DNA from 4 places in the Psychrobacillus sp. FSL K6-2843 genome. Region 4 is predicted to be linked to each of the others. Evidence: riboswitches for the same ligand, from Rfam matches in the RefSeq annotation. Region 4 holds a riboswitch; each other region holds the start of a gene.

What was found. A riboswitch is a leader RNA that binds a small molecule or an ion and turns the genes downstream of it on or off. The one in region 4 is predicted to bind S-adenosylmethionine.
Region 1: it holds a riboswitch for S-adenosylmethionine, as region 4 does, so the genes downstream of both, MKY94_RS01040 (aminotransferase class I/II-fold pyridoxal phosphate-dependent enzyme) here and MKY94_RS09345 (MetQ/NlpA family ABC transporter substrate-binding protein) in region 4, are expected to answer to the same signal.
Region 2: it holds a riboswitch for S-adenosylmethionine, as region 4 does, so the genes downstream of both, MKY94_RS02485 (methionine biosynthesis PLP-dependent protein) here and MKY94_RS09345 (MetQ/NlpA family ABC transporter substrate-binding protein) in region 4, are expected to answer to the same signal.
Region 3: it holds a riboswitch for S-adenosylmethionine, as region 4 does, so the genes downstream of both, metK (methionine adenosyltransferase) here and MKY94_RS09345 (MetQ/NlpA family ABC transporter substrate-binding protein) in region 4, are expected to answer to the same signal.

The regions. Positions count from the first base shown of each region.
Region 1 covers NZ_CP152021.1:195,336-200,592, forward strand. Annotated here, with positions in the region: gene MKY94_RS01020 (M3 family oligoendopeptidase) at 1-636, opposite strand, end outside; gene MKY94_RS01025 (DUF2087 domain-containing protein) at 791-1,540, shown strand; gene MKY94_RS01030 (YdcF family protein) at 1,698-2,285, opposite strand; gene MKY94_RS01035 (glycerol-3-phosphate acyltransferase) at 2,299-2,940, opposite strand; SAM riboswitch class I at 3,086-3,201, shown strand; gene MKY94_RS01040 (aminotransferase class I/II-fold pyridoxal phosphate-dependent enzyme) at 3,322-4,614, shown strand; gene MKY94_RS01045 (homoserine dehydrogenase) at 4,738-5,257, shown strand, end outside.
Region 2 covers NZ_CP152021.1:501,261-506,517, reverse strand. Annotated here, with positions in the region: gene MKY94_RS02495 (ABC transporter permease subunit) at 1-32, opposite strand, end outside; gene MKY94_RS02490 (ABC transporter ATP-binding protein) at 278-2,020, shown strand; SAM riboswitch class I at 2,090-2,194, shown strand; gene MKY94_RS02485 (methionine biosynthesis PLP-dependent protein) at 2,362-3,480, shown strand; gene MKY94_RS02480 (aminotransferase class I/II-fold pyridoxal phosphate-dependent enzyme) at 3,480-4,673, shown strand; gene MKY94_RS02475 (5-methyltetrahydropteroyltriglutamate--homocysteine S-methyltransferase) at 4,670-5,257, shown strand, end outside.
Region 3 covers NZ_CP152021.1:2,829,204-2,834,460, forward strand. Annotated here, with positions in the region: gene MKY94_RS14240 (malic enzyme-like NAD(P)-binding protein) at 1-626, opposite strand, end outside; gene MKY94_RS14245 (alpha/beta hydrolase) at 746-1,537, opposite strand; gene MKY94_RS14250 (gamma carbonic anhydrase family protein) at 1,648-2,163, shown strand; gene metK (methionine adenosyltransferase) at 2,411-3,607, opposite strand; SAM riboswitch class I at 3,798-3,914, opposite strand; gene pckA (phosphoenolpyruvate carboxykinase (ATP)) at 4,133-5,257, shown strand, end outside.
Region 4 covers NZ_CP152021.1:1,870,484-1,875,740, reverse strand. Annotated here, with positions in the region: gene MKY94_RS09360 (carbon-nitrogen family hydrolase) at 1-114, opposite strand, end outside; gene MKY94_RS09355 (pyridoxal phosphate-dependent aminotransferase) at 200-1,363, shown strand; gene MKY94_RS09350 (PPC domain-containing DNA-binding protein) at 1,780-2,283, opposite strand; SAM riboswitch class I at 2,435-2,547, shown strand; gene MKY94_RS09345 (MetQ/NlpA family ABC transporter substrate-binding protein) at 2,642-3,460, shown strand; gene MKY94_RS09340 (ATP-binding cassette domain-containing protein) at 3,518-4,537, shown strand; gene MKY94_RS09335 (methionine ABC transporter permease) at 4,534-5,205, shown strand; gene MKY94_RS09330 (enoyl-CoA hydratase-related protein) at 5,221-5,257, shown strand, end outside.

The sequences.
Region 1 (5,257 bases), 1.7 Mb from region 4:
GCCTAGTGTAGTTGCGATTTCATGACGAATTTTAACAAGTTGATCATAAATACTATCAAATTTTTCTTCGTTTTCTTGAAAGAATCCAGCTGAAGCTTCTCTAGCCTTTTTTCTTACTTCACGATCAGTAGACTCCGTAAATTTTCCGAGTTGTGCGAGTGTATATTTTTCCCCTTCAAACTCGACTTCGGCCGATGCAACAAGCTTAGAGTAGTCAGAAGTTAGTTTATTCTCCTTTTGCATTAAACTGATTACCTCTGAAGAGAACCCCTTGATTTGAAAGTCCGCAAGATCAAATAGTTGGCTACCCCATTTCTGTTCCAATACGTTTCTATATGGGGAATTTACTAGAACTTTATAGTATTCCGTTACAAGCTCATCTACTTCAGGGCTAATTTCATCAAAGAAATCTCGTTCTTTTTGATAAAATTCATCATTTGTGTCAATAGAAGCTCGAATATAAACAAGGTTAGCCTGAGTAGAAAAATTGTTGCGAATTGCATTTATTTCTTCAATCACCGAGTTCTGCTCTTCAACAGATGTTGCTTCCTTCATTTTAGCCAATAGTTCATGAAAAGCCGTCTTCATTTCTTGTAAATCTGGTCTCTTATATTTGTATTCTTTAAATGTAACCAATGTATTTCCCCCTATATATATATTAATCTATTCCTTCTAATTGTTTATTATTTTCAGATAAATTGCAACTTATAATTTTACTTGTTTTGTTATAGATAATAATATAATATGTTTGTAAATAAATAAACATATTAAGGAGTTGTTTGTTGTATTCATGATAGAAAAATTTTGGGAAGCTACAATTGAAGAGATGAAAAAGGGATACGTGGAAGAAACAAACGTTTTTCAGTGTTTGCTATGTGGGGAACAGATAGAAAAGGGTGTCATCTACCCCGAGAATAACGTGTTATATGAAGCAGAGAAGTTTATGATTCGTCATATCGGCAACAAACATGTGTCAATTTTTGAGTATTTAAGTGGTTTAAACAAAAAGCTAACGGGCTTGACCGAACATCAAAACAGTCTGATTCGTCTATTTTTTGAGGGGAAGAGTGATTTAGAGATCCAAAAGGAGCTAGGAATAGGGAGTGCCTCAACTATTCGAAATCATCGGTTTGTTCTAAAGGAAAAGGAAAGACAGGCGAAAATATTTTTAACAATGATGGAACTGTTGAAGGAAAGAGATAATCATGCTCCTGCATTCCTGCCTGTTCACAAGAATGCAACCATGGTGGATGATCGCTACAATATCACGGAAGAAGAACAAGCTGAACTCGAAAGCAAATTTTTTCCCGAGGGGATTAACGGACCAATGCTAAAATTTCCAAAAAAGGAAAAACAAAAGCTTTCAACACTTAGAGTTATTATTCAACGTTTTGAACAAGAGAAAAATTACACTGAAAAAGAAATAAATACGATTTTAAAAAATGTCTATGAGGATTATGTGACGTTAAGACGTTATTTAATCGAATATGGGTTTTTAGATAGAAAAGATGATGGCAGCACTTATTGGGTAAAGGATTAACGATGAATTAAAAAGAGCCTCAAGTAAATTCTGCAAGAGCTTATAGTGGATAGAAAGATAGAGAGGAGAATCGATGCAACAAAGGGAGCTTGAGTAAAGAAGTCAATTCGTTCTTTTAGCTGGGGAGAGATTATAATTTTTGCATCTCTCCCTTTTATTATTTTCCAGATACAAAGGTTTTGAGCAAGGCAGCCCTTTCACGTAATCGCAATTTTGCCTCTGAAATTTGTGGTGTCTTAGCAGCAACCACATCTGCATTCCATCCTATTCCTTCTGCAATAATCTTTGCCCGTTGTAGATGAAAATCGCTCGTAATAATTGTGACAGAGGTAACGCTATCGGGTAGAAGCTGTTGGGAGAACAGAAGGTTTTCATACGTAGAAGTGGATTGATCTTCTACGATTATTCGACTCTCGGGGATTCCATTCTCCATGAGATATTCCTTCATAACCGCTGCTTCCTCTATATCCTCGTCCGGTCCTTGTCCTCCAGTCACAACGAGCTTTACATTATGATATGTGTTTGCATATTCTAGTGCGGCCTCTAGACGATATCGTAGTGCAAGAGAAGGGATCTGGCCTTGTTTAACCTTGGCCCCTAATACAATTGCGTATTCATTGGAGCCGTTTGCCTTAGGTTTTAACCCATCCTCTAGCCATTTGCTTGTAAGCATCCACATACCGAATCCACTAGTTGCCATTATTATTAAAGGAACTAGCACAATCCACCTCTTTTTTTTGCTCATTTAACCACTCCTTTTACAGTGATGGCTTTTTTTTCTTCATAACAGAGGAAATCTTTACTTCTTCTTTTCGAATTAACCGCTGAACATTCTCTATATGTAAGAACGATGCCATTAGAAATAGAAATCCTGCAACTATGATTGGGCCTATTCCATCTGCGGTCCATATAGAGGCTCCTATAAAGATAAGGTAGAAAAAGAATACACCTATCAATAAATAATCAGTCAAAAGTGTGATGCAGATTAACAATAATAGTCCTGCTAATCCAACCGGCCAATGTAACGCTAGCAGTACTCCAATGATGGAAGCTGTGCCTTTACCGCCTTTAAATTTCGTGTAAATAGGAAAGTTATGCCCTAAGATTACAGCAGCACCAGCTATATACAGCAAAAAATCAAGCTCAGAGGTACTAAGTGAGGTCAGCTGCGGAGCAATTAATCTTGCCCCAATAATCATAATTGCGCCTTTTAAAATATCTATGGCTCCTACTAAAACGCCATACTTCCATCCAAGCACTATGGTGGCGTTGGAAGCTCCTGAATTATTTAAGCCTTCTTTTTTTATATTAACACCACTCATCCATTGGGCTAATTTTGATCCATGAATCGAACCAACTAAGTAGCCTATTAAAAGAATGCTAACACTCCAAATAATCATTCTATGACACCCCCAAAAATAATATTCTATCTATTATATTAAACGATTATAAAATGATGAAGTTTCAGAATTTTATATAAAATAACTTGACTTATAAATAACGGAGGATTTATACTGTGTAACAAGATGGAACACTAATCTAATACTCTTATCAAGAGTGGCGGAGGGAATAGGCCCTACGATGCCCGGCAACCACCAAGTTCTTTTACTTGGAAAGGTGCTAAATCCTACAAATTCTTTTATGAATTTGGAAGATAAGAGGAGGAACATGTCAATTTGACCCCTCTTCTTAAGTGAAGAGGGGTTTTTACATTGGCAGTTCTATAATCCTCTCCCGCCTCCAAGCATCCATCTAATCTACTAATAACGGAGGAATTCAAAATGACAAATCTTCAAAAAGAAACACTTCTATTGCATGGTGGACAACAACCGGATCCAGTCACAGGATCAAGAGCGGTACCGATTCACAAAACAACCTCATATGTATTTCAAAACACTGAGCATGCTCAAAATCTATTTGCATTAAAAGAGACTGGTAACATCTATTCCCGAATAACAAACCCAACAGTTGATGTTTTTGAGCAAAGAATTGCATTACTTGAAGGAGGTACTGCCGCAGTGGCCCTTTCATCAGGGATGGCAGCCATTGCATTTTCTATTTTAAATATTGCAGGCGCTGGAGATGAAATTATCGCAGCTGAAAACTTATATGGAGGGACCTTTAATCTTTTTGCTCATACACTTCCTCGCTATGGAATTACTGTAAAGTTTATAGATTCAACGGATCCTGAGAATTTCAGATCAGCAGTTACTGAGAAGACAAAAGGTTTTTTTGCTGAAATTATTGGAAATCCAAGCTTAAATGTACTGGATGTGGAGCAGGTAGCTACCATTGCGAACGAAGTGGGGGTTCCATTACTAGTAGATAATACTTTCGCTACTCCGTTTGGTTCAAATCCAATTGAGCATGGCGCTCATATTGTTATCCATTCGGCGACAAAATGGATTGGAGGTCACGGTACAACAATTGGTGGAGTAGTAGTTGATGGAGGTAACTTCAACTGGAATTCTGAAAAATTCCCGGGCTTTACAGAGCCAGACGTAACCTATCATGGTTTGCGCTACGGAATCGATGTTCCAGGCGTGGCATTTGCTATAAAGCTAAGAGTCCAGTTGCTACGTGATTTTGGCCCTTCTCTAAGCCCAGAAGCAGCTTTCTCCTTTCTTCAAGGATTAGAAACACTTCACTTACGAGTGCCAAGACATAACGAAAATGCCCAGAAAATTGCGGAGTACTTAAATGACAATGAGGAAGTTTCATGGGTTAACTATTTAGGGCTTGAAAGCCATCCTACACATGAACTTGCTAAAAAGTATTTAAAGAATGGATACGGTTCTATTTTGACATTTGGAGCAAAGGGAGGTAGAGAAGCAGGTAGACATATTATCGATAATATAGAGATTTGGTCACATGTAGCAAATGTGGGAGACGCAAAATCTCTAATTATTCATCCAGCTTCCACTACTCACCAACAACTTACACCGGAGGATTTAGTAAAAACAGGGGTTACAGAGGATCTAATTCGCTTGTCTGTAGGCTTGGAGGCAGTAGAAGATTTACAAGAAGCACTTGGAAAAGTACTTTTAGAGAAAACAAATGTCCTCTCTATATAGAATTTTGTTGTTAACTGAGTGGAAATAGTCTACAATATGTAAAATAGTCAATTAGTTAATTGAAATTTTATTCAAGTACGATTATTTAAATTCAATTGTACAGATTCATTTGGAGGAGACAGCATGGCAAAAATAAAAGCAGCAATCTTAGGATTTGGAACAGTCGGCCAAGGGATTTATCACATTGTGAATGAAAAACGAGAAGACTTAAAAAAGTCATTAGGATTGGACATCGAAATTTGTGCGATTCTCATTAATAATTTAGCTAAAGAAAGACCCGAGACCCCAGGCGTATTAGTGACAGATGACTTTGAGGATATTGAAAATATTCCTGGGCTTCAAGTAGTTTTTGAAGCAATAGTTAACGAAGAGCCGGCTTATAGCTATTTATGTAGAGCGATAGACAAGGGCTGTCACGTCATTACAGCAAATAAGGTCATGTTCTCAAAATATAGTATCCCATTGCAGGAACGCGCAAAGTCACGAGGAGTTTTTGTAGGGTATGAGGCGACCACTGCAGGTGGAGTCCCAATTATTAAGACATTAAAAAATCTACTTCAAGTAAACTCAGTAAAAAAGATTCAAGGTATTTTAAACGGAACGTCCAATTATATTTTGACACAAATGCGTTTAGAAGAATCTC
Region 2 (5,257 bases), 1.4 Mb from region 4:
CTTAGTGCGTTGGAAGAAGATTTTCTTCCCATACCAAATACCCCCTCCCTATATTGTATAAATCCGAGTGGTATAGTATAGTATAGATTCGAACTACTATTAAGTCAACGCAAATAATTTGGTTCTATTAAGCGTAGGGTTAAATGCGCCATAATTGTGCGTGTTTAGTCTTCTTTTTTGTAGAAACCGCTCATATTACTTAAAATATACGCTCTCTACTGAAAGAGCATGAATCATAAATAATAAATTGAAGATTTTAATCAGATAGGTGGTTTTCATGGAAACTATTTTAAAAGTAAAAGATTTACAGATTTCTTTTTTAACAAACGACAATGAATTTGAGGCTGTTCGAGGCGTAAGCTTTGAAGTAAGAAAAGGAGAAACACTTGGCATTGTAGGAGAATCAGGTAGTGGAAAAAGTGTCACTGCCCGCTCCATCATGCGCCTGCTGCCTTCTCCCCCCTCCTTCATGAAAAATGGCTCCATTGAATTTTTAGGAGAATCTCTTGAGACAAAAACTGAAAAGGAAATGGAGAGTATTAGAGGAAGAGACATCAGTATGATTTTCCAGGATCCCATGACATCTTTAAACCCTACCATTCGAATTGGCCCACAGATTGCAGAAAGTCTTATCAAGCACCAGCAGCTTTCTAAAAAAAAGGCAAAGAACCAAGCAGTTGAAATCTTGAAGCTAGTAGGCATTAAGAATAGCGAAGAGCGCTACAACCAGTATCCTCACGAATTTTCAGGTGGTATGCGCCAAAGAGTTATGATCGCTATTGCACTTGCCTGCAAGCCAACGCTATTAATAGCAGATGAACCGACAACTGCACTAGACGTTACCATTCAGGCTCAGATTTTGAATTTAATGAAGGATATGCAGCAAAGATTTGGCACCTCCATTATTTTAATCACTCATGATTTGGGTGTAGTTGCAGGTATGTGCGATCGAGTGGCAGTTATGAAAAATGGCGAAATTGTAGAAACCGGGACAACTGAAAAGATATTTGAAAATCCTCAGCATGACTATACAAAAAAATTATTAAATGCACTTCCTCGTTTAGATGAAAGGAAGAAACCCAAGAGACCACCGCTTCGTTCCATTGGTTTAGAAAATGGCAAGCCGTTATTAGAGGTCAAATCTTTAAAGCAGCATTTCCAATTAGGCAAAGGGAATGTGCTGAAGGCCGTGGATGATATCAGCTTCTTCATCAAACCTGGAGAAACCCTTGGACTTGTAGGAGAATCTGGCTCAGGAAAATCAACTACCGGTCGGTCCATTCTTCGGTTACATGAGCCTACGGATGGAGATGTGCTTTATCAGGGAATCGCCATCAACCGTTTGAGTAAAAGTGAATTAAAAACGATGCGACGACATATGCAGATTATCTTTCAGGATCCGTATTCTTCCTTAAATCCTCGTTTAAAGGTGTTAGATATTATCGGCCAGGCATTAGATATTCATCGTTTGAGCAAAAATGCAGAGGAAAGAAAACAACGTGTAGAAGAGTTACTAAAAATGGTAGGGTTGGATTCCTCCCATGCCATGCGTTATCCACATGAGTTTTCAGGTGGGCAACGACAACGAATCGGCATTGCCCGAGCACTGGCAGTAGAGCCTGACTTTATCGTCTGTGATGAACCACTATCAGCTTTAGACGTTTCTATACAGGCACAAATTGTAGAACTACTAGAGGATTTACAGCATAGACTAGGTCTAACTTACCTTTTCATCGCACATGATCTATCTATGGTTAAGCATATTAGTGATCGGGTAGCGGTGATGTATGCTGGTAAAATTGTGGAGCTTGCGGAAAGTGAAGAGCTTTATTCTAACCCACAACATCCTTATACAAAATCCCTATTAGCAGCAATCCCTATTCCTGATCCTAAGGTAGAAGCTAAGAAAAAAAGGAAGCTTTTGGAGGAATCAAATGTAGAGGATAGATATCAATTGAAGCAATCTAAGCTTGTGGAAGTTTCCTCCGGTCACTGGGTAGCAATTCCAAATGTGAAATAACTCTTGAATTTATATTCATCCCATGATAAACTTACTTATCGCTAAATTTTGAAAATTATATATTTTTATTTCTTATCAAGAGAGACGGAGGGATTGGCCCTATGATGTCTCAGCAACCAGCCATTATAGGTGTGGTGCTAAATCCAATAGACATTTTTGTCTTGAAGATAAGAAGAATGACTTCAATCTATATTGGGGGTTCTCTTCTTATGAAGAGAGCCCTCTTTTTATTTGGCAAAATGCTTCTATTCTATATTTATCCTGAATTTTTTTATCTTAGAGTCTACTTTGTGATTTATTTTCGAAATGTTGAACCTATTAATAATAAGAGGTGAATAACAATGTCCAAAACTCACATTAATACACAATTAGTTCAATTAGGTAATCATTGTGATCCAAAAACTGGAGCAGTTAATCCTCCTATCTATTTATCCACAGCCTATAAACATCATGGTCTTGGCCAATCTACCGGCTATGACTATACTCGAACTAAAAACCCTACACGAGCTATTTTAGAGGAGGGAATAGCCAAGCTAGAGCAAGGCGATACAGGATTTTCCTGTAGTTCGGGAATGGCAGCCATTCAATTGGTCCTTTCCCTTTTCCGTTCAGGTAATGAATTGATTGCCCCAGAGGACTTATATGGAGGTACTTATCGCCTTTTCAATCAATATTCTGACTCCTATAATATTAGGACTATTTATAGTAAATTTACCTCTTACGTAGAGGTGGAATCTCTTATTACCAAAAATACGAAGGCAATCTTTCTTGAAACACCTACTAATCCGTTAATGCAAGAGATTGATATTCAGCTATACGCGGAGTTAGCTAAGAAGCATGAGTTACTTTTAATTGTGGATAATACCTTCCTAACTCCTTTTTTACAAAGGCCAATAGAACTTGGCGCAGACATTGTCATACATAGTGCTACTAAATATATCGGAGGTCACAATGATGTACTGGCTGGGTTGGTTGTATCAAAAGGCATTAAATTGGGCGAGAAATTACAGGCTAACCATAACGCAGCAGGTGCAGTCCTTTCACCATTTGATTCATGGCTGTTGATACGTGGGTTAAAAACTCTCCATCTAAGAATGAAACAGCATGAAGCAAACGCAAAGAAGTTAGTAAAATTTTTAGAGCAACAGCATTTAATAAAAGATGTTCTCTATGCAGGCAAGGGTGGCATGCTCTCCTTCCGTCTTCAAAGAAGCGAACTGGTAGGTCCTTTTTTAGAAAAGCTAAAGTTAATCATATTTGCTGAAAGTCTTGGTGGTGTGGAAAGCTTCATTACTTACCCTGCCACTCAAACACACGCAGATATACCAGAATCTGAACGGATTGCTCGGGGAGTAGATAATAGTTTATTAAGGTTTTCTGTTGGTATTGAGGAAGCGGAAGATTTAATCAATGACCTAAAGCAAGTATTTGTAGCTTTAGAGAAGGAGGTTATTGTTTAATGGAGTCTATTCATCAACAACTTGAAACTAGTTTAATTACTGCTTCAACTCGAGGTAATTATGAAAGAAGAACCGGTGCTGTGAATGTTCCAATCTATTTATCTTCTACCTTCCATCAGGAAAGTTTTGATAGCTTCGGCCCCTTTGATTATAGTCGGTCTGGTAATCCAACCAGAGAAGCATTAGAAAAAACCATAGCAGAGCTAGAGGGTGGTACGCGAGGATTTGCTTTCGCTTCTGGTCTGGCAGCGATATCAACCTCTTTAATGCTGTTATCTGCCGGAGACCATATAATCATGACGGAGGACGTTTATGGTGGCACCTTTCGCTTTGTGACAGAGGTTTTACCTCGCTTTGGTATAGAGCATTCTTTTGTTAACCTTTCTAATTTAGATGCTGTTGAGCAGGCAATTCAGTCCAATACCAAACTAATATATATAGAAACTCCCTCAAATCCGAGAGTAGGTATAACTGATATTGCCGGTATTGTAGACATAGCTAAAGCCAATAATTCTCTAACCTTTTTAGACAATACCTTCATGACACCACTCTACCAAAGGCCGCTCGAATTAGGTGTAGACGTTGTTTTGCATAGTGCAACTAAGTTCTTGTCTGGACATAGTGATATCATTGCCGGCCTTGCAGTTACAAAGGATGAGTTGCTTGGTAGCAAGTCAGGTTTTCTTCAAAATTCCTTTGGAGCCATACTGGGTGTTCAAGATTCCTATACACTCATACAGGGTATTAAAACAACAAGTGTGCGCTTCGAAAAATCTACGGAGACGGCTATTAGTTTGGTCAATTATCTAGCAAATCACCCATTAGTGGAGGAAGTTTTCTATCCTGGATTATCATCTCATCCAGGACATGAAATTCATAAAAAACAGGCGGCCAGCTCTGGTGCTATATTTTCCTTTCGTTTGCCAGGCAAGACAGCTACAAAAATATTTGTTGAAAATCTAAGAATACCTGTTTTTGCAGTAAGTTTGGGTGGAGTAGAATCTATTCTCTCCCACCCCGCTACTATGTCCCATGCAGCAATGCCTAAGGAGGAACGAGAAAAGCGTGGAATTACTGATGGACTGCTTCGCTTTTCGGTTGGGCTTGAACATGTGGATGACCTGTTAGCAGACTTTGAACAATCATTGGAAATAGTTACTACACATTATAAAGAAAGTAGGAGTTTAATATGACCAATCAATTACTAGTAAAAGCACCCTTCAAAGCAGATCATGTAGGAAGTTTCTTAAGACCAGAACGCTTAAAAAAAGCGCGAGCTCAATTTGAAGAGAAAGAGATAACTTTAGAGCTGCTAACTCAGATTGAAAATGAAGAAATTATTAAACTGGTTGAAAAACAGAAAGAAGCTGGGTTACTTTCCATTACAGACGGCGAATTCCGTCGTAAATGGTGGCATTTCGATTTCTTAGGAGGACTAGATGGTGTAGAGTTTTATGAACCCGATAAAGGCTTGTCTTTTAAGGGAGTCCAAACAAAAGCTCATGGCATTAAAGTAACAGGAAAAATTGGCTTTAGCACTCACTATATGATAGAGCATTTCAAGTTCTTAAAAGAAGTTGCAGGTGATGCTGTAGTAAAATTCACTATCCCAAGCCCGAATATGCTTTATTATAGAGCAGCATTTGAGGAAGGTGTGTATAACAACGATGAGGAAATATTCGCCGACTTGATCACAGCTTATCAAGGTTTTATCCAAGCATTATACGATGAAGGCTGTCGTTATCTACAAATCGATGATACTTCCTGGGCAACCTCC
Region 3 (5,257 bases), 960 kb from region 4:
TCTAATAGAATTGCACCAAATCCTTGGTGAATATGCTTTATAGTTTCTACAATCTCATCGGGATCACTAGTATCTAATAGAATTGGTATTCCGCTCAATCCAACGAACTGATCTAATAGTACAGATTTCCCTTCCATTACTGGCATACCTGCCACGGAACCAATGTTGCCTAAACCCAAAATAGCGGTACCATCCGTTACAATAGCAACGGAGTTTCCGATGGAAGTGAAATATTGGGCCTTATCTGGTTCGTTAACAATTTCCATACATACACTTGCCACTCCAGGTGTATAGATTCTTTGCAAATCTCCTAATGAGCGGACATCATATCTGCTCTTCATTGCAATTTTCCCGCCTTCGTGGGCTTTTAACACATCATCACTGATAGCTTGGATTTTCACACCATTTCCAATTGCTTCAATGTTTTTTATAATTAGCTCGAAGTCTTTTTTAGACTTGCTCGTAACGGATATATCTCGAATAGTTGTCAATGCACCACTCTTTAAAGTAGTGATATCTCCTATATCTCCTTCTCCCATGCCTATGGCAGTCGCTACCTTAGCAAAGTTACCAGGTTTTGAAGGTGTTTCGACGATAATATTACGAATAATATGTTGGTTTTCCATATCTCTCTCCTAATCTCTTACTCTATTTTCAATTATATGATTATAACACAAAAAATCCCCATTTATAAAAATGAAGATTAATTGTTGCTCAATATGTTTGTTTGAAAAAAAGATGCATTTTAAACGATATAACCGATAGATCTCAGTACATTATTAATGAAGGAGTGAGAATATGTAAAAATTTCTTCTCTTTCTGGCTCTAAATACAGATCATGAAAACAATTCTTCCATTCCTTGAATTGATAATCCGATAGCTCCTGTTTTTTCAACCATGCTTTGGCTGCTGCTGTGTCCGTAATCTTATCTCTTTCTCCCGTCATTAATAAAACAGGGACATTAGGAATAGATTCGGGATATTGGCTTACAGTTTTCATCTCATTTTCAAGCTCTTTATACCAATCATGTGAAATAATCGTTCGATAATACGGATCGTTTACTAGATCTTGATAGGCGCTGTAGTTTCTAGTTAGTTCCTTTAGTTCAATGTCATGATTGATCTTCTGCTGCACAGAGATTTTAGCTAATGCCTTTGTCCACTTGGAAGGAAGTTTTTTTAACAAAAGCCACGGAGATGTTAAGATAACACCAGCATATTCCACCTCTATCTTATGTAACATCTTCATAACTAAGGTTGCTCCAAGCCCGTGTCCTACTATAAAAATAGGAAGGTCATATGAAACAGCAACCTGCAATGCTTGCTTTATGTAGTCTTTATAAAGATCAAAGGATTCATCGTGAATGGTCTTGGTTCTCACTAACTCCCCGTGACCTGGCAAATCTCCCATCACTATATGGCAATTTGAGCTTCGCAATTTTTCGATTAGCCAAGCATAACGTCTGTGATGCTCATAGGCACTATGAACAATAATTACAACCGCTTTAGCCTTTTCATCTGACTCCCACTTCCACATGTTCAACATACCTCATTTCTGTAACACTCTCTACGTCCTATTTATTTCTTTCTTTCGATTTGTTTGATAGGATTAATTATACTCTAGAAAAACAAAGGAGCGTGTCTATTTTGATTTATCCATACAAAGATAAGAAACCTTCGATTGATGCATCTGCCTATATTGCTGATTATGTCACAATCACAGGTGATGTTACAATCGGTCCAGAGACTACAATTTGGTTTAATACGGTAATAAGAGGGGACGTTGCCCCTACTATAATAGGAAGCAGAGTTAGTATTCAAGATTTAAGTTGCCTTCATCAAAGCCCAAATAATCCACTCATAATTGAAGATGAGGTAACTGTTGGCCATCAGGTTACATTACATAGCTGTACTATACGTAAAGGCGCATTAATAGGCATGGGGTCCATTATTTTAGATGGTGCAGAAATAGGCGAAGGAGCATTTATTGGAGCTGGTAGTCTTGTCCCTCAAGGGAAAAAAATCCCGCCTAATACTTTAGCATTCGGTAGTCCAGCTAAGATTATACGTGAATTGAATGACGAAGATAAAAAAGATGTCCAACGAATTATTCATGAATATGCTGAAAAAGGACAGTACTATAAATCCATCAAACCCTTATAGAAAGATCGAATTTAAAATAGAATAAATTAGAATTAAGAAACACCTAATTTTAAAATTTTTATAAATTTGACTCCGGTTATTTTTATACAATAATCCATTAAGAGTAAATAGATCCATTTATTTGGTCAGCCTATTTACCGTTAAGCTGTATAATTGTTTGAAAAAAACAAAAGGTATTAAGAGGCTAGCCTCTTAATACCTTCTTTCTTTAGGCGAGGCATTCCAATAGAAGGAAGTCTCTGAATTCTTAAATACCCGCTTTTTGCTTTAATTGCTCTGCCTTGTCGGTTTTTTCCCATGGAGCATCGATGTCAGTACGTCCGAAATGTCCGTAAGCTGCCGTTTGCTTGTAAATTGGGCGACGAAGGTCTAGCATTTTAATAATTCCAGCTGGACGAAGGTCAAATAGATCACGGATATATGATACTAAATCCGCCTCTGCTACTTTTCCTGTACCAAATGTATCGATTGCGATAGAAACTGGTTGTGCTACACCGATTGCATACGCTAGTTGTACCTCACAGCGATCTGCAAGACCAGCAGCAACAATATTTTTTGCTACATAACGAGCGGCATAAGCTGCAGAACGGTCTACTTTTGTTGGATCTTTTCCAGAGAAAGCTCCTCCTCCATGGCGAGCATAACCTCCGTATGTATCAACAATAATTTTACGTCCAGTTAGTCCAGCATCACCTTGAGGACCACCAATAACAAAGCGTCCCGTCGGGTTAATAAAGTATTTCGTTTCCTCTGTTATTAAATCAGTAGGTACTACCGGTTTTATAACATGCTCTTTTAAATCTCTTTGGATTTGTTCTAAAGTTATTTCTGGGTGATGTTGTGTAGAAATAACAATCGTATCAATATGAACAGGGTTGTTATTTTCATCATATTCAACTGTTACCTGTGTTTTACCGTCTGGTCGTAAGTAGTCTAAAGTTTCATCCTTCCGAACCTGTGCTAAGCGACGGGCAAGTTTGTGAGCTAGACTGATCGGTAATGGCATAAGCTCTGGAGTTTCATTACATGCGTAACCAAACATTAACCCTTGGTCTCCTGCTCCAATAGCCTCGATATCTGAATCAGTCATCGCACCTTCTCTAGCCTCTAGCGCTTGGTCTACACCCATAGCAATATCAGCGGATTGCTCATCAATCGCAGTTAAAACTGCTGAAGTTTCAGAGTCAAAGCCGTATTTAGCACGTGTATAACCAATTTCTTGGATAGTCGAACGTACAACTTTAGGTATGTCTACATATGTAGAAGTTGTTATTTCTCCTGCAACTAACACTAAACCTGTAGTAACGGTTGTTTCACAAGCAACTCGTGCATTAGGGTCTTCCGTTAAAATTGCATCTAATATAGCATCAGAAATTTGGTCACAAATTTTATCTGGATGCCCTTCTGTTACTGACTCCGATGTAAATAATCGACGTTGTGTCAAAAGATTCCCTCCTATATCCTGCGAGATTTCTCTCAGGAATTGATACGGTACTCATTCCCATGTCAAGCCAATAGTAAACTTGAAGCTGCTTCGGACTTGGCACACAAGGATTTAGGGCGATGTAAAATAAAAAAACCTTTCACTCACGTAATTACATGAGGAAAGGGATTAATATCATAAACACCTTTCACTCTTATCAATCAAGGAATTTCACCTTGTCTCAGGTTGGGCACCTTTGTAATGATTTTTCAATTACAGGTTGCCGGGTTTCACAGGGCCTGACCCCTCCACCAGCTCGGAATAAGAGTATCCGTTCAATTCACCATCATACGTAAAAATTAGTTATAAGTCAACCGATTAAATGTAATTTTTTCTCAAAAACAAAAATTATTCCAATAATGGGCTTCTATTAGTGTAGACTATTTAGTGTAATGTGTTATACTATTTCACATATCAATGAAAAATCCTCTTTATGTTGACTATTTACATGAAGAGATAAAAATTAAAAAAGGATGGTAATACTAAATGAATTCAATCGATACTGTGAGCGAACTGAACGAATTGTTAGCTGGTAACAACATTAGCCTTCAATTATCAGTACCACAATTGGTGGAAAAAGCTACTTCTAGAGGAGAAGCAGTACTAACTTCAACTGGAGCTGTTAAAGCAGAGACAGGCAAATATACAGGACGTTCTCCACAAGACAAGTATATTGTTGATGAACCTATCTCAAAAGACAAAATCGATTGGGGCTCTGTAAACCAACCTATCTCATCTTCTCATTTTGAAGCACTATATACAAAAGTTATGAACTATTTAAAAGAACAAAATGAACTATTTGTATTCAAAGGATTTGCTGGTGCTGATAAGGATTCGCGTCTAAGCATTCAAGTAATAAACGAGTATGCTTGGCATAACCTTTTTGCTCACCAACTATTTATCCGTCCTTCTGAAGAAGAGTTAGTAGCTCATAAAGCAGACTTTACTGTAATCAGCGCACCAAACTTCAAAGCAGATCCTGCTATTGATGGAACAAATTCAGAGACTTTTATCATTGTTTCTATGGAAAAACGTATTGTTTTAATTGGTGGAACAGAATACGCAGGAGAAATGAAAAAATCTATCTTCTCTATTATGAACTATTTATTGCCAGAACAAAATATTTTGCCTATGCACTGCTCTGCTAACGTTGGAGAAAAAGGCGATGTAACGTTATTCTTCGGCCTTTCAGGTACAGGTAAAACTACATTATCTGCTGATGCTGGAAGAAAGCTAATCGGTGATGATGAACATGGTTGGTCAGATAATGGTGTATTTAATATTGAAGGTGGCTGCTACGCAAAATGTATCGACCTAACAAGAGAAAATGAACCACAAATCTTTGACGCTATTAAATTTGGTACTGTTTTAGAAAACGTTGTTGTTGACCATACAACACGAGTTGCAGATTATGCAGATAACTCTTTAACAGAAAATACACGTGCAGCTTACCCAATTCAATATATCGATAATATTGTAGATCCATCTGTAGCGGGTCATCCAAATACAATCATCTTCTTAACTGCAGATGCATTTGGCGTGCTACCTCCTATCAGCAAACTTACTAAAGAGCAAGCAATGTATCACTTCTTAAGTGGGTTTACGTCTAAA
Region 4 (5,257 bases):
AACTATAAGATTTGCTCCTTGTATAGCTGCTTCTCTAATTTTCTTTTCTACTCTTTTAAAATTTTCTTTTGGATTACCAAACGCTATATCTAACTGAACACAAGCTATTTTCATTTCGCCACCACCTATAGACATAATACTAAAAAGATTATAAGATTTGACTAATATATGCAACTATTTAGAAAAAGAGGTATTGTCCATGGAATTTTCTGATCGTTTAAAAAATCTCCCTCCCCAATTTTTTGCAACATTAGTACAAAAAGTAGCGAAGGCTGTGGCAGAAGGTAGGGATGTTATCAATCTCGGACAAGGAAACCCTGACCAGCCGACACCTGACCATATTGTACAAGCGCTATCGACAGCAGCACAAAGTCCGCTTTCTCATAAATATTCTCCCTTTAGAGGTATAAACGAGCTAAAGCAAGCGGCCGTAGATTTTTATTCTCGAGAGTATGACGTTAATATAGATCCTAATAAAGAGGTAGCCGTACTTTTTGGTACTAAAATAGGTTTAGTAGAGCTACCTTTAGCTATGATGAATGAGAAGGAATTAATGCTCCTTCCTGACCCTGGTTATCCAGATTATCTCTCTGGAGTAGGACTAGCAAATGTGCAATTTGATACTATGCCACTGTTAGAAGAAAATGCGTTTCTACCCGATTACAAGCAGCTTACCCCGGACCAAAAAGAGGCAGCGAGACTAATGTATTTGAATTATCCTAATAATCCTACGGGAGCCTCTGCTACTTTAGAGTTTTTCCAAGAAACTGTTGAGTTAGCAAAGGAAAATGATATAGCCATTGTCCATGATTTTGCTTACGGAGGCATCGGCTTTGATGGGAAAAAACCTATTAGTTTCTTACAAGCAAAAGGTGCTAAAGAAGTCGGAATTGAAATGTATACGCTATCCAAAACCTATAATATGGCAGGCTGGCGCGTAGGGTTTGCCTTAGGTAATTCTAAAATGATTGAGGCTATCAATATTATACAAGACCATCTTTTTGTCAGCCTCTTTCCTGCTATTCAATCTGCAGCAGCAGAAGCACTAAATGGGTCTCAGGAATGTGTGGAAGAATTAGTGGCACTCTATGAAAAAAGAAGAAATACTTTCATAGAGGCTTGTCGCAAAATTGGTTGGAATGTGAAAGCTCCTGAAGGCTCATTCTTTGCATGGCTTCCTGTACCAAATGGCTATACTAGTGAACAATTTGCTGACATACTTCTAGAAAAAGCAGATGTTGCTGTCGCTGCTGGCAATGGATTTGGTAAACACGGGGAAGGTTATGTACGCATCGGACTTTTAGTTGATGAGGATCGCCTGATTGAGGCTGTTGACCGTATAGAAAAGCTAGAACTTTTTTAAGAATTAGTTACTGTTATCATCTAAAAGATGTTTAAGTGAAGTTAAAAGACACTAATTTCTATGAAAATAATTGATAAATTGTCTTTATAACCGCATAAAAATTTTTATGACCGGATAGCGCGATTTTATGACCGGATAAAAATTTTTATGACCGGATAGCAACGTTTTATGACCGGATAATTTTTTTTATGACCGTTCAATAAAAAACAAGCTTAATCCTCTGGAGGTATCTTACATGAAAAAATTTATAGGACTATTTATACTTGGTATTTTAGTTTATTTTCTCATCACAATATTAATTAGTGTGTTTAAGTGAAATAGCCAACAAAATAAAAAAAGACTACAAAAGTAGTCTTTTTTTATGTCATATTCTATTGTTTATTTGAATTCTTTTATATGTTAACCTACTACACTTTCTATTCCTCTATTGTCCTGGGGAACTTGCTCCCTTGCTCAATCGGATAAAACTGAATTGCACCAGTCTCTTCATCATGTTTCCGATGGAATTCCATCCCTTTTACTTCGGCTAAGACTAGGTCAACCGTAATTACAGGATTCTCACCTTTGATGAAGTGACCTCCAAAAACAGCACCATATTGATCACACATTGATCCGTGAAAATGTGTGGCATATTTTCCTTCTTGCTGACATATAACTCCTGTACCATGTAAAAATTCTATAGGTCCTTCTTTTACGATCATTTCATTATAGGCTACACCTATTTTCGAGGAATCAGCTGGAATTAAATAGACAAAGCCACATTTTTGAAAGCTTCCAAAGCAGCTAACGACAGTGGCAGAAGTAATTTGATTGGCTTCACATATTGCTTCTATCCCTTCTATCAAATCTGTTCCATATTTTAATCTAGCACCAACTATTCTCTCAAAATCACCTACTGCAAAATTTGCTCTTATTGTCATGTCGATTCCTCCAATTGCATAATTATTTATTATCTTATAATTTTAATCTTTTCTAAAAAATTTTACTATTAAAAAATAGCTCTTGACTTTGTTAGTTTAGTATAGTAAATTTTCATTTATAGAATAAACGAAAAACTTAATAGCTTATTATCTCTTATCAAGAGTAGCTGAGGGACTGGCCCGTTGAAGCTCGGCAACCATCTATACCAAAAGTATAGAAAGGTGCTAAATCCTGCAAAACATTTTTGTTTTGGAAGATAAGAGAGGACAATGCATTTTTGTGTGCCTCTCTTTCTTTTTGAAAGAGAGGCTTTTATATTTATTCGAATTCTTTAATAATTATTAAGGAGGAATTTTAATGAAAAAGGTTGGTTTAGTATTATCAGGAGTTCTATTAACGGGGTTGCTTGCGGCTTGTGGTGATGAATCTAAAGGTGACAAAGCCTTAGATGAAAATAAATTAGTCATAGGTGTAACTGCTGGTCCTCACGAACAAATAGCTGAGGTTGCAGCAGAAGTTGCAGCAAAAGATGGACTAGAAATAGAAATTAAAGCTTTTTCTGATTACATACTTCCAAACACAGCACTTTCTGAAGGTAACCTAGACGCAAATAGCTATCAACATGAGCCTTTTCTTGATGCTTTCAACGAAGACCATGGTACTGAGCTAGTACCAGTTGGTAAAACTATTTTAAACCCAATGGGTATTTACTCTGAAAAATTTAAATCGTTCGAAGATTTACCAGAAGGTGCCACATTTGGATTACCAAACGACCCAACTAACGGTTCACGCGCATTATATATACTAGAGGAAAATGGCTTTATTAAAATTAAAGAAGATAAAAAAGAAAATGCTTCTATTTATGATATCGAAGAAAACCCTAAGAATATTGAATTTATCGAATTAGAGGCTGCTCAAATACCGAAACAGCTTAGCGAGGTAGATGCTGCAGCAATCAATACAAATTTTGCTTTGGCTGCTGGCATTAACCCGAAGGAAGACTCAATTCTTTTAGAGTCATCTAACTCTCCATATGTGAACTATATCGTTGTCCGCGCGGAAAACGAAGATGATCCAACCGTTCAAAAGTTTGTAAAAGCTTATCAATCAGAGGAAGTCAGAACATTTATCGAAGAAGAGTTTCAAGGTTCTGTGTTAGCAAGCTGGGATGAGTAGAAATAACAAAAACGTTGCCGCAACCGGTAACGTTTTCTTTAGAAAGGAAGATTTAACATGATAGTTTTAGAGAATATTACAAAGGAATTCATCAGCAAAAGCAACACAGTAAAGGCTGTCAGTAACGTAAGTCTTCATGTAAGAAAAGGTGAAATTCACGGAGTTATCGGCTATAGCGGAGCAGGGAAAAGCACACTTATCAGATGTGTTAACCTGCTCGAAAAGCCAACAAAAGGCAAAGTATACATTAATGGCGAAGAAATAACCCCCCTTCCCCTTCCTCAACTTCGAAAAGTCAGAAACAAAATAGGCATGATTTTTCAAGGATTTAACCTTTTAAAAACTGCCACTGTTTACGACAATATCGCTATACCTTTAAAGCTGCTTGGCTACGACAAGAACGAAGTTAAAAAAAGAGTGGAAAAATATTTAGAAATAGTAGGCTTAACCGATAAGCATAAAAGCTATCCAAACCAGCTTTCTGGCGGCCAAAAGCAACGTGTAGCTATTGCAAGAGCTCTCTCCCAGGAACCAGAAGTATTATTAAGTGATGAAGCAACAAGTGCTCTGGATCCAGAAACGACTGACTCAATATTAGAGCTCTTATTAAAGATCAATAAGGAGTTAGGTATAACTATTCTTTTAATAACTCATGAAATGAATGTTATTCAAAAGATTTGTGATCATGTGTATGTGATGGAAAACGGAGAAGTTGTAGAAGAGAACACAGCTATTAATCTTTTCACGAAGCCTAGTCATCCGACAACTAAAAAGTTCTTAAACACAATTAGTCAACGTAACTTATCCCCTTCCCTTATTTCTCAGCTCCATGTGACGGGTGCAGTCACTCGCTTGACTTTCGTTGGGGAAAGTACTGGAAAACCATTATTAGCAGAGGTTAGTCAGAAGTTTGATGTACAACCAAATATCTTAACGGCCAATATTATTGAATTGAAAAACGGAATTGTCGGTAATATCGTGATTCATTTAGTAGGAGAAAAAAATCAAGTACAATCAGCTATTCGCTTCTTAGAAGAACAAGGAGTTGGAACTGAGAGCTTGGAGGTGCACTCATGAGTAGATTCGAACAATTCACTAATCAATGGTTGCCAATCATCGGAGAATCTGTAATTGAAACATTTCAGATGGTAGGCATATCTTTATTCTTTTCCATAATCATTGGTATCCCACTTGGAATACTTATCGTTCTAACTAGACCAGGTCAAGCGTTACAAAATGCGGTTATATACCAAGTTAGTAACCTTCTGATTAATATAATTCGTTCTATTCCATTTATTATTCTACTATTTTTTATCCTTCCTTTTACTAAATTTATTGTTGGAACTACGATCGGTGTTAAGGGTGTTATCGTTCCATTAGTAATTTATACTGCTCCATATATTGCACGATTGATGGAATCCGCACTTTTAGAGGTACAGAATGGTGTCATTGAAGCTTATACAGCGATGGGAATTAAAACTCCTTCTATCATTTGGCATGTGCTACTGCGTGAGGCACGTCCTTCAATTATTTTAGGCTTAACTATTTCGACAGTGGGATTAATCGGAGCTACGGCAATGGCAGGTATGGTCGGTGCAGGTGGACTTGGTGACCTAGCATATCGTTTTGGGCATTTACGATATGAAGAAGATATCATGTATGCCACGGTGCTTATATTGATCATTCTAGTTCAAGGTATTCAGTCTATCGGTAACAGATTAGCTGCAAGGATAAAAAAAGATTAAACGGAGGCATTTCTAATGACAAACCAATTGCACATAGAACGTAATGGGCCTA